DNA from 3 places in the Proteus appendicitidis genome. Region 3 is predicted to be linked to each of the others. Evidence: predicted binding sites of a transcription regulator. Region 3 holds the regulator's gene; each other region holds the start of a gene.
What was found. Region 3 encodes ArgR, which controls arginine synthesis, uptake and breakdown. Its sites were predicted from a motif close to ANTGAATAAAAATACANT; they were not measured.
Positions count from the first base shown of each region.

Region 1 (4,969 bases), 1.1 Mb from region 3:
TCGCCAAGTAACCATTTTTGACCCGCTTAATGACTGAATTTGAGTGTTGATTTTGAGTTAGAAAGATACCAAAGCAAAATCAATAAAGATATGAATATGCTAATTGTTAAGGCTTTCTATTATCACCCAATCAATATGACTTTTAAACAACTCTCAATAACTTGAAGTATGACAAGTATAACTGCCTAAATTTGCATCTTGATGTGTTATTTCTGACCGTTTTTAAAAGAAAACTGTAAAAATTTCATAAAAAACTTGCAACTCAGCAGATCCTGAGTATAGTGCCCCTCTGTGGAGACGCGGGGTGGAGCAGCTTGGTAGCTCGTCGGGCTCATAACCCGAAGGTCGTCAGTTCAAATCTGGCCCCCGCAACCAATTCACAAAGCAGTAAGTTATAGTATCAGTCGCGGGATGGAGCAGCATGGTAGCTCGTCGGGCTCATAACCCGAAGGTCGTTGGTTCAAATCCAGCTCCCGCAACCAATTCTATAAACAACAATTCAGTCGCGGGATGGAGCAGCATGGTAGCTCGTCGGGCTCATAACCCGAAGGTCGTTGGTTCAAATCCAGCTCCCGCAACCAATTTCTCTTCAAGATTTCCTCTTATTTTATTTTCTCTCTTAATTTACAAACCTAATTTTATCCCTCATAGATTTACTAAATAAAATTTCTTTTATCTCAATAATGTATTGTATTAGATAGATTTATTGTGTTGAAAATACAATAAAAACGCCAATAGAAAGCGCATGATATTGGCTTTCTACTGGACTATAAGAAAAGGAGATAGAGAAAGATTAGCTACGATCAGCTAAGGTTAATTCACCGCCATTGGCAAAATAAGCTTTGATCCCTTTAAAGATAGATTCAGCAATTTGTTGCTGGAACTTGGCTGTTTTCAGCTTTTTCTCTTCTTCGATATTACTGATAAAGGCCGTTTCAACCAGTATTGATGGAATTTCTGGCGCTTTTAATACCGCAAAACCTGCCTGATCGACTTTATTTTTATGCAGTTTATTAATCCCACCCATGAGCTTAAGTACTTCGCTACCAAATTTCAGGCTGTCATTAATTGTCGCAGTTTGCACAAGATCTAACATGGCGTGATCAACATAACGATCGCCGCTTTTACTTACCCCACCAATTAAGTCAGACTCATTTTGTGTTTGAGCAAGATAACGTGCCGTATTACTGGTTGCGCCCGTTTTTGATAATGCAAAAACAGATGAACCTCTCGCAGCGCGGTTTGTAAACGCATCAGCATGGATAGAGACAAATAAATCTGCCTGCATTTTCCGCGCTTTTGCAACACGTACTGTCAATGGAATAAAGACATCTTCATTACGTGTCATATACGCTTTCATTTTAGCGTCTTTATCAATAAGCGTTCTTAAGCGACGAGCAATTTGTAAAACCACATCTTTTTCACGCGTTTTATATTTACCAATTGCGCCCGGATCTTCCCCGCCATGACCTGGATCGATCATGATAATAATAGGTCTATCTCGCCCCGCTCGACCCGGTTTACGCGTGTCGGTTTGCGCTGGTACGGCTTGTTGTAAATCACCGTCGTTATATTCACGCAATAGCGCTAAGAGAGGATCGTCTTCCTTATCAGCACCATGGCTTGGGTAGAAATCTAACACCAAACGGTTTTTAAATTCAGCCACCGGTTTCAGCGTAAACATTTGGGGTTGTACAGGCGTTTTTACTTCAAATACCAGTCGTACTGTTTTAGGTGTATTTTGGCCAACGCGAATAAGTTTTAAATACGGATCGCTAGTCTGAACTTGATTAGCGACACCTTTCAATACGCTATTGAGTTGAATACCTTCTAAATCCACCACAATACGTTCAGGATTTGATAATGCAAACTGACGATATTTCAGTGGTGTACTGGATTCTATAGTCACGCGAGTATAAGTCGAGGCAGGCCAAACCCTCACAGCAACAATCGATGCTGTGGCAGCAAGACCAACAGGACTAACACTTAACAATAATAACGCGCCAATTCCTTTAACAAGACGACGACGAGTTTGATTGTGCTCAGAATGACTCATGAAAATATTCCAAAAAAACGATTAACGTCAATAAACTCTAAAAAGAGATAAAAAAAGTTAAGAACAAAAAACTTTACCCAATCCACACTTCACTGTCACTTAAAAACAGCACAATTACTCACTTTTACACGAATATTCTGCCTTCAGGGAAAACAATAAGATAGGATTTTACTTGCCATCCCTCTCCAAAAAGAATAAAAATACATTAAATTCGAATAAAAATTCACTTGAGAGGGTTTTATGAAAGAGCGTAGCACCGAATTGGTTGATGGATTCCGCCACTCGGTTCCGTATATTAATGCACATAGAGGCAAAACATTTGTCATTATGTTGGGTGGCGAAGCCATTGCTCACGAAAACTTCCCATCTATCATTAATGATATTGGGTTACTACACAGCCTAGGCATTCGTTTAGTGGTTGTTTATGGCGCTCGACCACAAATTGACACTGCGCTTGAAATACAAAAAGTATCTCCAATTTATCATAAATATACGCGTATCACAGATAGTAAAACCTTAGAAATCGTTAAACAAGCTGCGGGCACATTACAATTGGATATTACGGCTCGCCTCTCAATGAGTTTAAGCAATACGCCATTACAAGGTGCGCATATTAATGTGGTTAGTGGTAATTTTGTTATCGCACAGCCATTAGGGGTTGATGATGGCGTTGATTATTGTCATAGCGGAAAAATTCGTCGTATCGATGAAGAAGCCATTCACCGCCAGTTAGACAGTAATGCTATTGTATTAATTGGCCCAGTTGCAGTGTCTGTTACAGGTGAAAGTTTTAATCTCACCTCAGAAGAAGTGGCAACCCAGCTTGCGATAAAACTTAAAGCACAAAAACTGATCGGATTTTGCTCATTTCAAGGTGTTATCGATGAAGAAGGGCACATTGTTTCTGAGCTACTACCTAATCAAGCTGAAGATAAAATTCAAGAGCTACAAACAGAAGGTGATTACCATTCAGGCACAGTAAGATTCTTACGGGGAGCGGTTAAAGCCTGTCGTCGTGGTGTAGAACGCAGCCACTTACTAAGTTATCAATCTGATGGTGCGCTTATTCAAGAATTATTCTCTCGTGATGGTATTGGTACTCAAATCGTCATGGAGAGTGCAGAAAAAGTTCGTAGAGCAAATATTAATGATATTGGTGGCATACTCGAACTTATTCGCCCATTAGAACAGCAAGGTATTTTAGTCAGACGTTCAAGAGAACAATTAGAAGTTGAAATTGACCAATTCACTATTATTGAACGCGATAATATGACTATTGCATGCGCAGCGCTTTATCCTTACCCATCAGAAAAAATTGGTGAAATGGCTTGTGTTGCAGTACATCCAGATTATCGCAGCTCTTGTCGTGGCGAGGTCTTGCTACAACGCATTTCAGCACATGCTAAGCAATTAGGATTAGAAAAGCTGTTTGTTCTCACAACACGTAGCATACACTGGTTTCAAGAAAAAGGATTTGAACCTGCTGAAATTGATAAACTCCCTATTGAAAAACAAGCTCTTTATAATTACCAACGCCGTTCTAAAATTTTGATTTTAGACTTACATAAAGAGTAATTACCAAGCATAAAAAAAGACAGGTATCCCTCTCAATGCCTGTCTTTTATTATTTCCCACGATTAGCTAACAGCTAATAACGTAATTTATCAATTAATCCACTTCTACGTTGAATACGCGTTTGTATTGCCATTTTCACCATAGACTCTGAAGCATAAAGAGAAAGCTTTTGTTTAGCGCGGGTTAATGCGGTATATAACAATTCTCGGCTCACAACAGGTGAAAATTTATCGGGGAGTACTAATGCGGTATGGGTAAATTCCGAACCTTGTGATTTATGCACCGTCATTACATACGCAGTTTCATGCTGTGGTAATCGGCTAGGTTGGATCGCTTTCAATTTTCCATCCGGTAGTTGGAAAAACGCTTTCATTTCACCTTCATCGTTATTGAGCATAATGCCAATATCACCATTAAACAGACCTAATGTACTGTCATTTCGTTGGATCATAATGGGGCGACCAATATAATCACTTTGATAACTGTTTGTAGGACGACGGATCAATCGCTGGCGATGCAATAACATCTCAATTCTGTCATTTAAACCACTCACACCAAAAGGACCTTCTCTTCGTGCGCACAATAAACGGTATTGGTTAAATGCATTAAGAATAATATCAGGTGATGCTTTTTGAGAAACTAAAGTGAGATACTCTCGATAGGCATTAACGGCATCTTGTATCATCAGTAAATAGCTTTCTTTTGACTCTAAAGCAATAAAGCTCACATCTTGAGGCGCTAATGCTATTTCAAGCTGTTGCGGGCTAACCTCAGCCTTTTTTAATAACGCAATCGCTATTTTGGTTTGTCCTTTATTAACCGCAAAAGCAAGTTGCCCTATCCCTGAATCTTCACCAAAACGATAGCTTTTACGTAATAGACACAGAGAATCACTGACGACAGAGACTGGCGTTTGAGAAACAGGAATAATATCCGTAGATTTAACCAATTCACCTTGAGTTAAATGATTAATCTGATCAAACCTTTTTTGACTGAAACCATCTTCAGAAAAACGGCAAATATCACCTAATACAGCCCCCGCCTCAACAGAAGCAAGTTGGTCTTTATCACCTAAGAAAATAACGTGGCATTTTGATGGGAGTGCATCAATCAAGCGCGCCATCATGGGTAAATCAACCATTGAGGCTTCATCAACAACTAAAATATCAAGCTGTAATGGATTATCTTTATGGTAACGCACTTGCTGGCTTTCAGGCTGAGCGCCTAATAAACGATGAATAGTTTGTGCTTGCTTTGGCATCCACTTATTTTCTTCTTCGCTTAAATTAAGTTGCGCCAACGCCTTTCCTAAAGATTCCGTTAATCTCGCGGCAGCTT
Region 1 covers NZ_CP127389.1:3,296,675-3,301,643, forward strand. Annotated here, with positions in the region: gene mltA (murein transglycosylase A) at 1-15, opposite strand, end outside; tRNA gene QQS39_RS15215 (tRNA-Met) at 299-375, shown strand; tRNA gene QQS39_RS15220 (tRNA-Met) at 406-482, shown strand; tRNA gene QQS39_RS15225 (tRNA-Met) at 505-581, shown strand; gene amiC (N-acetylmuramoyl-L-alanine amidase AmiC) at 794-2,056, opposite strand; gene argA (amino-acid N-acetyltransferase) at 2,297-3,631, shown strand; gene recD (exodeoxyribonuclease V subunit alpha) at 3,705-4,969, opposite strand, start outside.
Region 1: the regulator ArgR is predicted to act here: its motif matches at 2,246-2,263, upstream of argA (amino-acid N-acetyltransferase).

Region 2 (4,969 bases), 180 kb from region 3:
GGCTTTGCATTTCCGACATGCCCTAACTCTTCATTGATTTGCGTCACTTTTGCTAATTGCCCATCACCCAAAGAAAGCCCTACACCATTAAGCCCAAACTGAGTTGCCCACGATAACAAGGTTTTATTGGCACTTCCGGCAAGCGCTCCTGTGATGATGTCTATCTGATTAGCGGGTGTGACACGAAGCCCCTGCTTTTTCACCACTGGCAATTGCAATTTACTCATCAAGTCATCCACCAAACAGCCACCACCATGTACGATGACTAACGGACGAGAATGTGTTGAGCGATACTGTTGTAATGCAGTGAAAAACCGCGTTAACGCTTCTTCATTATCAAGGAGCACACCACCCAATTTGATAATTAATGGTTCCATGAAACTTCCCTACTCATTATTTAAATAAGTGATTCGGTTTCAGCGAAAGCAAACCGAATGTTCATACATTGCACCGCTTGTGCAGCAGCCCCTTTCAACAAGTTATCTTCAACACCAACCACAATTAGGTGTTCACCTTGTTGAGCAAATCCGATATCACAGAATGCGGTTCCTACAACGGCTTTTAATGCCGGCAACCCTTTTTCATACACACGCACTAATGGTTTATCTTGATAAGCATCTTCAAAGACTTGCCTTACATCCTCTTGTGTCACACCCACTTTTAACTTACAGGTGATAGTGGCTAAGATCCCTCTCGCAAAATTACCCAGATGAGGTGTAAAAATGACATCAATACCAAGATGCGTTGCAATTTCAGGTTGATGACGGTGAGTGAACACACCGTAAGGTTGCAAACTCACTTCACAAAAACTGCTAGTTAAAGAGGCTTTTCTACCTGCACCACTCACACCGCTGGTGGCATTAATAACAGGCCACTGTGCTGTATCTAAAAGCCCCGCTTCCACAAGCGGTTTTAGAGACAACTGAGACACCGTGGGATAACAGCCCGGCACTGCAATTAATTGAGCCTGACTAATAATGTCAGCATTCCATTCAGCTAACCCATAAACTGCCTGTGATAACCAATCAGTATTCTTATGCTCGAATCCATAGTATTGTTGATAAAAATGCTTGTTTTGTACTCGATAGGCACCAGACAAATCGAATACCACACAACCTTGCTCTAAAAAGACAGGGGCAATGTCATGGCTGACTTCATGTGCTGTTGCGAGAAAAACGATATCAATGTTTTCAGCGGCTTTAGCGACATCAACCATCGGTTCGAGTGGGAGATCCACTAAACCACGATATTGTGGATGAAGTTCAGAAAAGCACTTTCCTGCATCTGCACTTTGAGCTGATACCATCAGTCTGCTCAAATTCACATGAGGATGCTGCTGAAGATAGGCGGCTAATTCAGCGCCAGTGTAACCACTTGCTCCTACAATCAGAGTATTTAACATGTCATTCTTACCTTGTACTATGAACACAAACCGATTAATGTATTTTTATTCAAAAAAAGTGCATGAATATTGATACTATTATGAAGAAAGGCTGTCAACAGTGAATATTAAATTACCTACATTTATTGAGATTTATCGTCAATTAATTGCAACACCCTCGATCAGTGCAACAGACGCTAAAAACGATCAAAGTAATGAAGCACTGATTAATTTGCTTGCTAATTGGTTGGAAACATTAGGTTTTTCAATTGAAATTCAACCTGTACCCGAAACGCGAGGTAAATTTAACCTTTTGGCAACATTAGGTTCGGGAAAAGGGGGATTATTACTCTGTGGTCACACTGACACAGTACCCTTTGATGAAGGCCGTTGGACGCAAGATCCTTTTACGCTGACAGAAAAAGAAAATAAGTTATACGGCTTAGGCACTGCCGATATGAAAGGCTTTTTTGCCTTTATTCTTGATGCATTACGTGATGTGGATACTAAAACACTAACGCATCCACTTTATATACTTGCTACCGCTGATGAAGAAACCTCCATGGCAGGGGCGCGTTATTTTGCTGCTAATACAACAATCCGCCCTGATTTTGCCATTATTGGCGAACCTACATCGCTAAAACCTATTCGCGCTCATAAAGGGCATTTATCAAATGCAATACGTATTACGGGGCAATCAGGGCACTCGAGTGATCCAGAAAAAGGGGTAAATGCGATAGAACTGATGCATGAGTCTATTACTCACCTTAGTACATTGCGCGATACGCTAAAAACTCGTTATAACAACCCTGCGTTTGTTATTCCTTATCCAACAATGAACTTTGGTTATATTAATGGCGGTGATGCAGCAAATAGAATTTGTGCTTGCTGTGAATTACATATGGATATTCGCCCATTACCGGGATTAACACTGCAAGACTTGGATGATTTACTTCATGAAACATTAGCACCAGTCAAAGCACGTTGGCCGGGGCGTTTAAGTGTTGAAGCGTTACACGATCCTATTCCCGGTTATGAGTGCCCAACCGATCATAAAATGGTTGCCGTGATCGAAAAACTATTAGGTGAAAAAGCGCAAACGGTGAATTACTGTACTGAAGCACCGTTTATTCAAGATCTCTGCCCTACCTTAGTTTTAGGGCCTGGTTCTATTGAACAAGCACATCAGCCTGATGAATTTATTGATATGGCATTTATTGAGCCGACTCGTGAATTAATGGGGCAATTAATTGAAAACTTCTGTTTAACAGAGAAAGCCCAATAATAAAAATATAACCCTATCGATTTATTTTGATAGGGTTATTTATCTTCAATCTAACTTAATCATTAACGTAGCCAATTCGTTTTCGCGAGTTGCACAATCTCATCTCCTCGGCCATTAATAATCGCTTTCATCATATACAGACTAAAGCCTTTGGCTTGTTCAAACTTCACTTCAGGAGGCATTGAAAGCTCTTGTTTTGCAGTTACCACATCGACAATCACAGGGCCATCATGTTCAAAGGCTTCTTTAAGAGCATTATCCAGATCTTCACCCTTTTCTACTCGAATACCTTTGATGCCAGACGCATTGGCAATAGCAGCAAAATCAGGATTATGTAAATCAGTACCATCGGTTAAATAGCCACCAGCTTTCATCTCCATCGCCACAAAACCTAATACACTGTTATTAAAAATAATCACTTTTACAGGCAAATTCATTTGCGCCAATGAGATAAAATCACCCATTAACATGGTAAATCCACCATCACCACACATTGCTACCACTTGGCGTTTTCTATCTAATGCTTGTGCGCCAATAGCTTGAGCCATTGCATTTGCCATAGAGCCGTGATTAAACGATCCCAGCAACCGACGTTTGCCATTCATGCTTACATAACGGGCTGCCCATACTGTTGGTGTACCTACGTCACAAGTAAAAATAGCATCATCATTTGCCAGTTCACTCAATCGACGTGCCAGATATTGTGGGTGAATAAGCTCACGTTCACTGGGTTGTGCTAATGCATCCAGATCTTCTCGTGCTTTAGCATAATGTTTCAGCGATGCGTCAAGATGCGTCGTATCTGTTTTCTCTTTTAAACGAGGCTGTATTGCATTTAGCGTGGCTTTAATATCGCCAATCATCGCCATATCGACATGGCAATGCGAACCAAGGCTGCTTGGATTAATATCAATTTGAATAATATTGGCTTTTGATGGATAAAATGCACGATAAGGAAATTGCGTACCTAATAATACTAACGTATCGGCATTTTCCATCGCATGATAACCCGATGAAAAACCGATTAATCCCGTCATTCCTACACTGTAGGGATTTTGCCACTCAATGTGTTCTTTCCCTCGCAATGCGTGTACAACAGGGGCTTTTAATGTTTGAGCCAGCTTAATCACTTCGTCGCGAGCTTGAACACATCCAGCACCGCACATTAAGGTGATATTTTTTGCATCATTGAGTGCATCGGATAATTTTTCGATTTCGAAACGATTTGGCATGATGAGTGGAAATTGCAACGGATACCAGTTTTCATGCGCATCTTCTGGGGCTGGTTTTAGTGCAACATCTCCTGGTAAAACAACAACTGCGACCCCTTTTTTCAAAATAGCGGTGCGCATTGCAATGGCCAGCACTTGAGGGATCTGCTCTGGGTTTGAGATTAATTCACAGTAATGGCTGCATTCGCGAAAAAGTTCTTGAGGATGTGTTTCTTGAAAATAATTACTACCAATTTCCGCAGAAGGAATATGCGCAGCAATGGCTAACACAGGAACATGATTACGATGGCAATCAAAAAGCCCATTGATAAGATGTAAATTTCCTGGTCCACAAGAACCCGCGCAAACCGCTAATTCACCATTAACTGCCGCTTCTGCTCCTGCGGCAAACGCCGCGACTTCTTCATGACGGGTTCCCATCCACTCAATCGTTCCCATCTTTCGCAAGCTATCACTTAATCCATTGAGAGAATCGCCTGTCACGCCCCAAATACGTTTTACACCTGCATTCTGGAGTACTTTAGCAATGTAGGTTGCAACTGTTTGCTTACTCATGGTGATGTTTTTCCTCAGTTTTGGGTAAATTACGCCTCTGCGAGCTACACTGATTTCCTTCCCATATTCTGTTTCTCTTCCTCATCAGCTTGCAGAGAAAATTATCTCACTAACTTAAATATAAAGAATAACACCAATCACTATAATGTCACTGTGAGGATAAAATCAGCCCTCAAAAATACAAAAAATAAAATATCACTTCCAAATACATTCATTAAATTTATAATAACCGCACCAAATAAGAATATATCTCATTAATAATGTATTATTCTTTATTAAATTATAGACAATGTCTGCTTATAGGATTATTTTAATAATTAAAATAATTTTTAATAAAGATTTTTCTCCTCACATCTTTATTAACAATTAAGCTGACTCATTTCAGCCTTACTCACTGTCTTTATTAAAAAATTTAACTTTCCCCTATTTGTTAATAAATTTATCACCATTGCATTATTTCATGCACCATGAAAAAGAGGTATGAAATAAACATGACATTGGTCACGCTACCTTTTG
Region 2 covers NZ_CP127389.1:132,841-137,809, reverse strand. Annotated here, with positions in the region: gene argB (acetylglutamate kinase) at 1-377, opposite strand, end outside; gene argC (N-acetyl-gamma-glutamyl-phosphate reductase) at 398-1,402, opposite strand; gene argE (acetylornithine deacetylase) at 1,503-2,666, shown strand; gene poxB (ubiquinone-dependent pyruvate dehydrogenase) at 2,729-4,453, opposite strand.
Region 2: the regulator ArgR is predicted to act here: its motif matches at 1,439-1,456, upstream of argC (N-acetyl-gamma-glutamyl-phosphate reductase).

Region 3 (4,969 bases):
AACATGGTTGAGGAGCCATAAACGACATAGCCTGCTGCGACTTGACGATGACCTGGTTGTAAGAAGTCATCTAAAGTAACAGATTGACCAATAGGCGTAATACGGTGGTAAATAGAGAAAATTGTGCCGACGGAAACGTTTACATCAATATTCGACGAACCATCTAAAGGGTCCATTAGTACAACATACTTAGCATTTTCAGCACGATCACCTTCAAAGATAACAATATCATCTTCTTCTTCTGATCCGATACCCGCAACTTCACCACGTGCTTTTAATGCAGCTTTTAGTTTCTCATTCGCGTAAAGATCCAGTTTCATCTGGGCTTCACCTTGAACATTAGAAACACCGTTAGTACCAAGAATATCGACTAACCCTGCTTTGTTAATATCACGGTGGATAATTTTAGCCCCAAGCTTAATTGCTGAAAGTAATGCAGTAAGTTCACCAGTTGCATGGGGAAAATCTTGTTGTTTCTCGACGATAAATTCGCCTAATGTTTTCATGACGCAGGTCCTGAATGTGAGTGGGTAAAGTAAAAAAGGAGGAAAATCTCCTTGGTGGTGGCAAGTTTAGCCAAAGAATCGGATGATTCAAAGGTTAATCCGTTCCTTATCTGCTTTTTGATCGTTAGAATAGTGACCAACTTCATGCTATTGGACAGAAATTCATGCACATTCATATTCTTGGTATTTGTGGCACCTTTATGGGAAGCCTTGCGATTTTAGCTAGAGCAAAGGGACATAAAGTCACAGGCTCAGACGCTAATGTCTATCCACCCATGAGTACTTTATTAGAAAATCAGGGAATCGAACTGATTGAGGGATATGACCCAAAACAATTAGAACCTGCCCCTGACATGGTGATTATTGGTAATGCGATGACACGAGGAAATCCTTGTGTTGAAGCGGTACTTGAAAAAGGTTTACCTTATACCTCAGGTCCTCAGTGGTTACACGATTATATTTTACCTGAACGTTGGGTATTAGCCGTTGCTGGAACTCATGGTAAAACCACAACAGCAGGTATGCTGGCTTGGGTTTTAGAAGACTGTGGTTATAAACCCGGTTTTTTAATTGGTGGTGTTCCGGGTAATTTCCAAGTATCTGCACAGTTAGGCGAAAGCCCTTTCTTTGTGATTGAAGCGGATGAATATGATAGTGCTTTCTTTGATAAGCGCTCTAAGTTTGTTCATTATTCGCCACGTACACTGATTTTAAATAATCTTGAATTCGATCACGCTGATATTTTTGATGATTTAGCGGCGATTCAAAAACAATTCCATCATTTAGTTCGTATTGTTCCAGGCACAGGGAAAATCATCATGCCTGATAACGATATGAATTTAAAACAGACCATTGGCATGGGATGTTGGAGTGAACAAGAATTCACGGGTGAAACAGGAGATTGGCAAGCCAAAAAACTCAGTAATGACAGTAGTCATTTTGAGGTATTCCACAAAGGTGAGCGAGTCGCAGAGGTGTGTTGGGGACTTTCTGGTGAACACAACATGCAAAATGGCTTAATGGCGATTGTTGCAGCGCACCACGTTGGCGTTTTACCTGCTGATGCTTGTGAGGCATTAGATAAGTTTATTAATGCGCGTCGTCGTTTAGAGCTACGTGGTGAGGTTAACCAAATAAGTGTTTATGATGACTTTGCGCATCATCCCACAGCGATTTTGGCAACGCTTGAAGCGTTACGCAGTAAAGTCGGTGGAACTGCACGTATTATTGCGGTGTTAGAGCCTCGTTCAAATACCATGAAAATGGGAATTAGTAAGGATGATATCGCGCCTGCATTAGGTCGTGCTGATGAAGTCTTCTTATTCCAGCCACCTAATATTCAATGGTTAGTGAGTGATATTGCAGAACATTGTGTACAACCGGCTCGCTGGAGTACAGATCTGGATACACTTGTTGATATGATTGCGAAAGAAGCTCAAGCGGGCGATCATATTTTGATTATGAGTAATGGCGGTTTTGGTGGTATTCACGAAAAACTGCTCGCAAAATTAGCACAACCTAAAGCTCCTGATAGCCAGTATTAAAAATAAATAAGCCACTGAACATTCAGTGGCTTATTTTTTGAAGCTGTAGAAAGGCTAATTATAATTCTTGATCAAAAAGATTCAGAATAGCGTCTCGTAATTCTTCTGTGGAAAATCCTGGTGCGGGTGTTGAAAAAATGGTGTCATCACCTGCAATACTGCCAAGGATCCCTTCTGCTTTGCCTAATGAATCTAATAAACGTGCAATAAGTTGTGCCGCACCCGGACTTGTTCTTATCACCACAACAGAATGGTTATGATCGATATCAAGTACCAGATTTTTTAATGGGCTGCTGGCTGTTGGTACGCCAAGCTCAGTAGGAAGACAATACACCATTTCCATTTTGGCGTTACGGGTTCTTACTGCACCAAATTTTGTTAGCATACGAGAGATTTTGGACTGATTAATATTATCAAATCCAGCCTCTTGTAATGCAGTCACAATCTCGCCTTGTGAACTGAATTTTTCTTCTTTCAGCAGGGCTTTAAACGCTTTAACCAAGTCTTCTTGCTTAGAAGGAACGCGCATAGTTCACCTTTAGTGAGTTATCAATAACCTGTGTATTATGCAGAGAAGTGAATTTTTATGCAACATAAGACGAAGAAAGACGAATGATAGCCTCTTCAAAATTGTAAAGTAGAATGTACTGCAAAAAAATTTCATTTACAGCATGTGAATGTGATAATTTAAAGAAAGTAAAATATTTGTTAACTAAATGATAAGCTTAAATGGTTATCACAAGGATAATGGTGTACTTAACACTTTGCCATATTTATTGAAATTATTTATCAAAAGAGTGTCCACTATCTCATTAACAGATAAGCAATTTGTTTAGAATAACCAGAGTATTATTTTTCACTGTAAATGCCTTATTATGCAATATTGCTGTTAAATAATTGTTTTTTACAAGGTGAATTGCGTAATAGTGAATATCTTTAAGGCGTTCCACTATCTTGTAAACTAAGGAGTATCAGAATGAAAGTAGCAGTTCTCGGTGCAGCAGGTGGTATTGGTCAGGCACTGGCACTTCTTCTTAAAAACCAGCTTCCTGCTGGTAGTGAACTCTCTTTATATGATATCGCTCCCGTCACGCCGGGTGTCGCAGCTGACTTAAGCCATATCCCGACTCAAGTTACTGTAAAAGGTTTTGCGGGTGAAGATCCTTCTCCTGCACTAAAAGGCGCTGATGTTGTTCTGATTTCTGCGGGTGTAGCTCGTAAGCCAGGCATGGATCGTTCAGATCTTTTCAATGTTAACGCAGGTATTGTGCGTAACTTAATTGAAAAGGTTGCACAAAACTGCCCTAAAGCACTTATCGGTATCATTACTAATCCAGTGAATACAACGGTTGCTATTGCCGCTGAAGTACTCAAAAAAGCAGGCGTTTACGATAAAAAACGTCTCTTCGGAATTACCACTCTCGATATTATTCGCGCCAATACCTTTGTCGCTGAACTAAAAGGTAAAGATCCACAAAAAACCAATGTTCCTGTGATTGGTGGACACTCTGGTGTGACTATTCTTCCTCTATTATCCCAAGTTGATGGTGTTTCATTTACAGATGATGAAGTTGCCGCGCTGACTAAACGCATTCAAAATGCAGGTACTGAGGTAGTAGAAGCAAAAGCCGGTGGCGGATCAGCTACATTATCAATGGGTCAAGCGGCAGCTCGTTTTGGTCTTTCATTAATTCGTGCTTTAAATGGCGAAAAAGATGTTATTGAATGTACCTATACCGAAGGCGACGGAGAATATGCCCGTTTCTTTGCACAACCTATTCGTTTAGGTAAAAATGGTGTAGAGGAATATTTATCTATTGGTAAATTAAGTGATTTCGAAAAACAATCTCTTAATGGCATGTTAGATGTATTGAAAAAAGATATAATTCTTGGTGAAGAATTTATTAATAAATAAAGAAATACTTTTTTTGCTATAAAAATAATGCAAAATTAAATAAAAACCGCTGATATAGTATCAGCGGTTTTTTTTATTAATTATAATGTATGTAATTATTAGTTAATTATTAGTTTTGTCACGAATCTTTCGCTCAAGTAATTCTCCTGTTTCAGGATGAAAATAACGGCTAGGCCAAATTTCAGAAGGGAAGACACCAAGATAATCAGCAATGATTTTTTCTCCTTTAGGCCAAGGGCGTGACAGCGCATTAGCGAGTGTTGAAGAGCTTAACCCTGCTTGGCGAGAGATGGCAGCAAGTGTTGTTCCTCGTTTTCTAAGTGCGGCAATAATATCGGCAGGATGCCAATCAGATTTCCTTGAAATCATTTTTAATCCTTTTTCTATAAAATTGATTGCTGTGTTAGTGGTATAAATAACAGTTTATTAGAAATGTCCTAAAGCATTTAAACTGATTATTTAGAAAATAAAATAACATTATTTTTCTAAAAAGATTTCTGATTTTTTTCTTAATAATTTCTTTTTTGAAGTTGATAACAATTTTAGAGAAACATAATGAAAAAAGAGTGGTATACGGCAAAGGAATTGACGGGTATAGGTGGATTACCTAAATCACCACAAGGTGTAAATGCGAAAGCTAAACGAGAATTTTGGCAAAAACAAAAGATAAAGAATAAACAAGGTAATGGTGTTGAATATCATTATTCTTGTTTGCCAGAAGAAACTTTAATTGCTCTGGAACTTTATGAACCATTAGCACATTACAAACTAAATAAAAAAGAGGAGCCACTCGTTATCTGGGTGAAAGCATTCCAACAACTAAATGATGGTGAACAAAAAACATTAACAGAGCTGATATTGCGGGATGGTATTAGAAGTTTTTTAGAAAAAATCGTCAATTATTAAGCGATTTTAAAGAATTTATTATTGCGTTATCCGCAACAGATATCTGACTAACCTCTTAGTTGAATGTGAGATGAGATCATGAAAAAAGAATGGTATAC
Region 3 covers NZ_CP127389.1:308,629-313,597, forward strand. Annotated here, with positions in the region: gene fbp (class 1 fructose-bisphosphatase) at 1-506, opposite strand, end outside; gene mpl (UDP-N-acetylmuramate:L-alanyl-gamma-D-glutamyl-meso-diaminopimelate ligase) at 671-2,050, shown strand; gene argR (transcriptional regulator ArgR) at 2,109-2,579, opposite strand; gene mdh (malate dehydrogenase) at 3,027-3,965, shown strand; gene QQS39_RS01595 (helix-turn-helix domain-containing protein) at 4,068-4,334, opposite strand; gene QQS39_RS01600 (DNA-binding protein) at 4,521-4,871, shown strand; gene QQS39_RS01605 (DNA-binding protein) at 4,950-4,969, shown strand, end outside.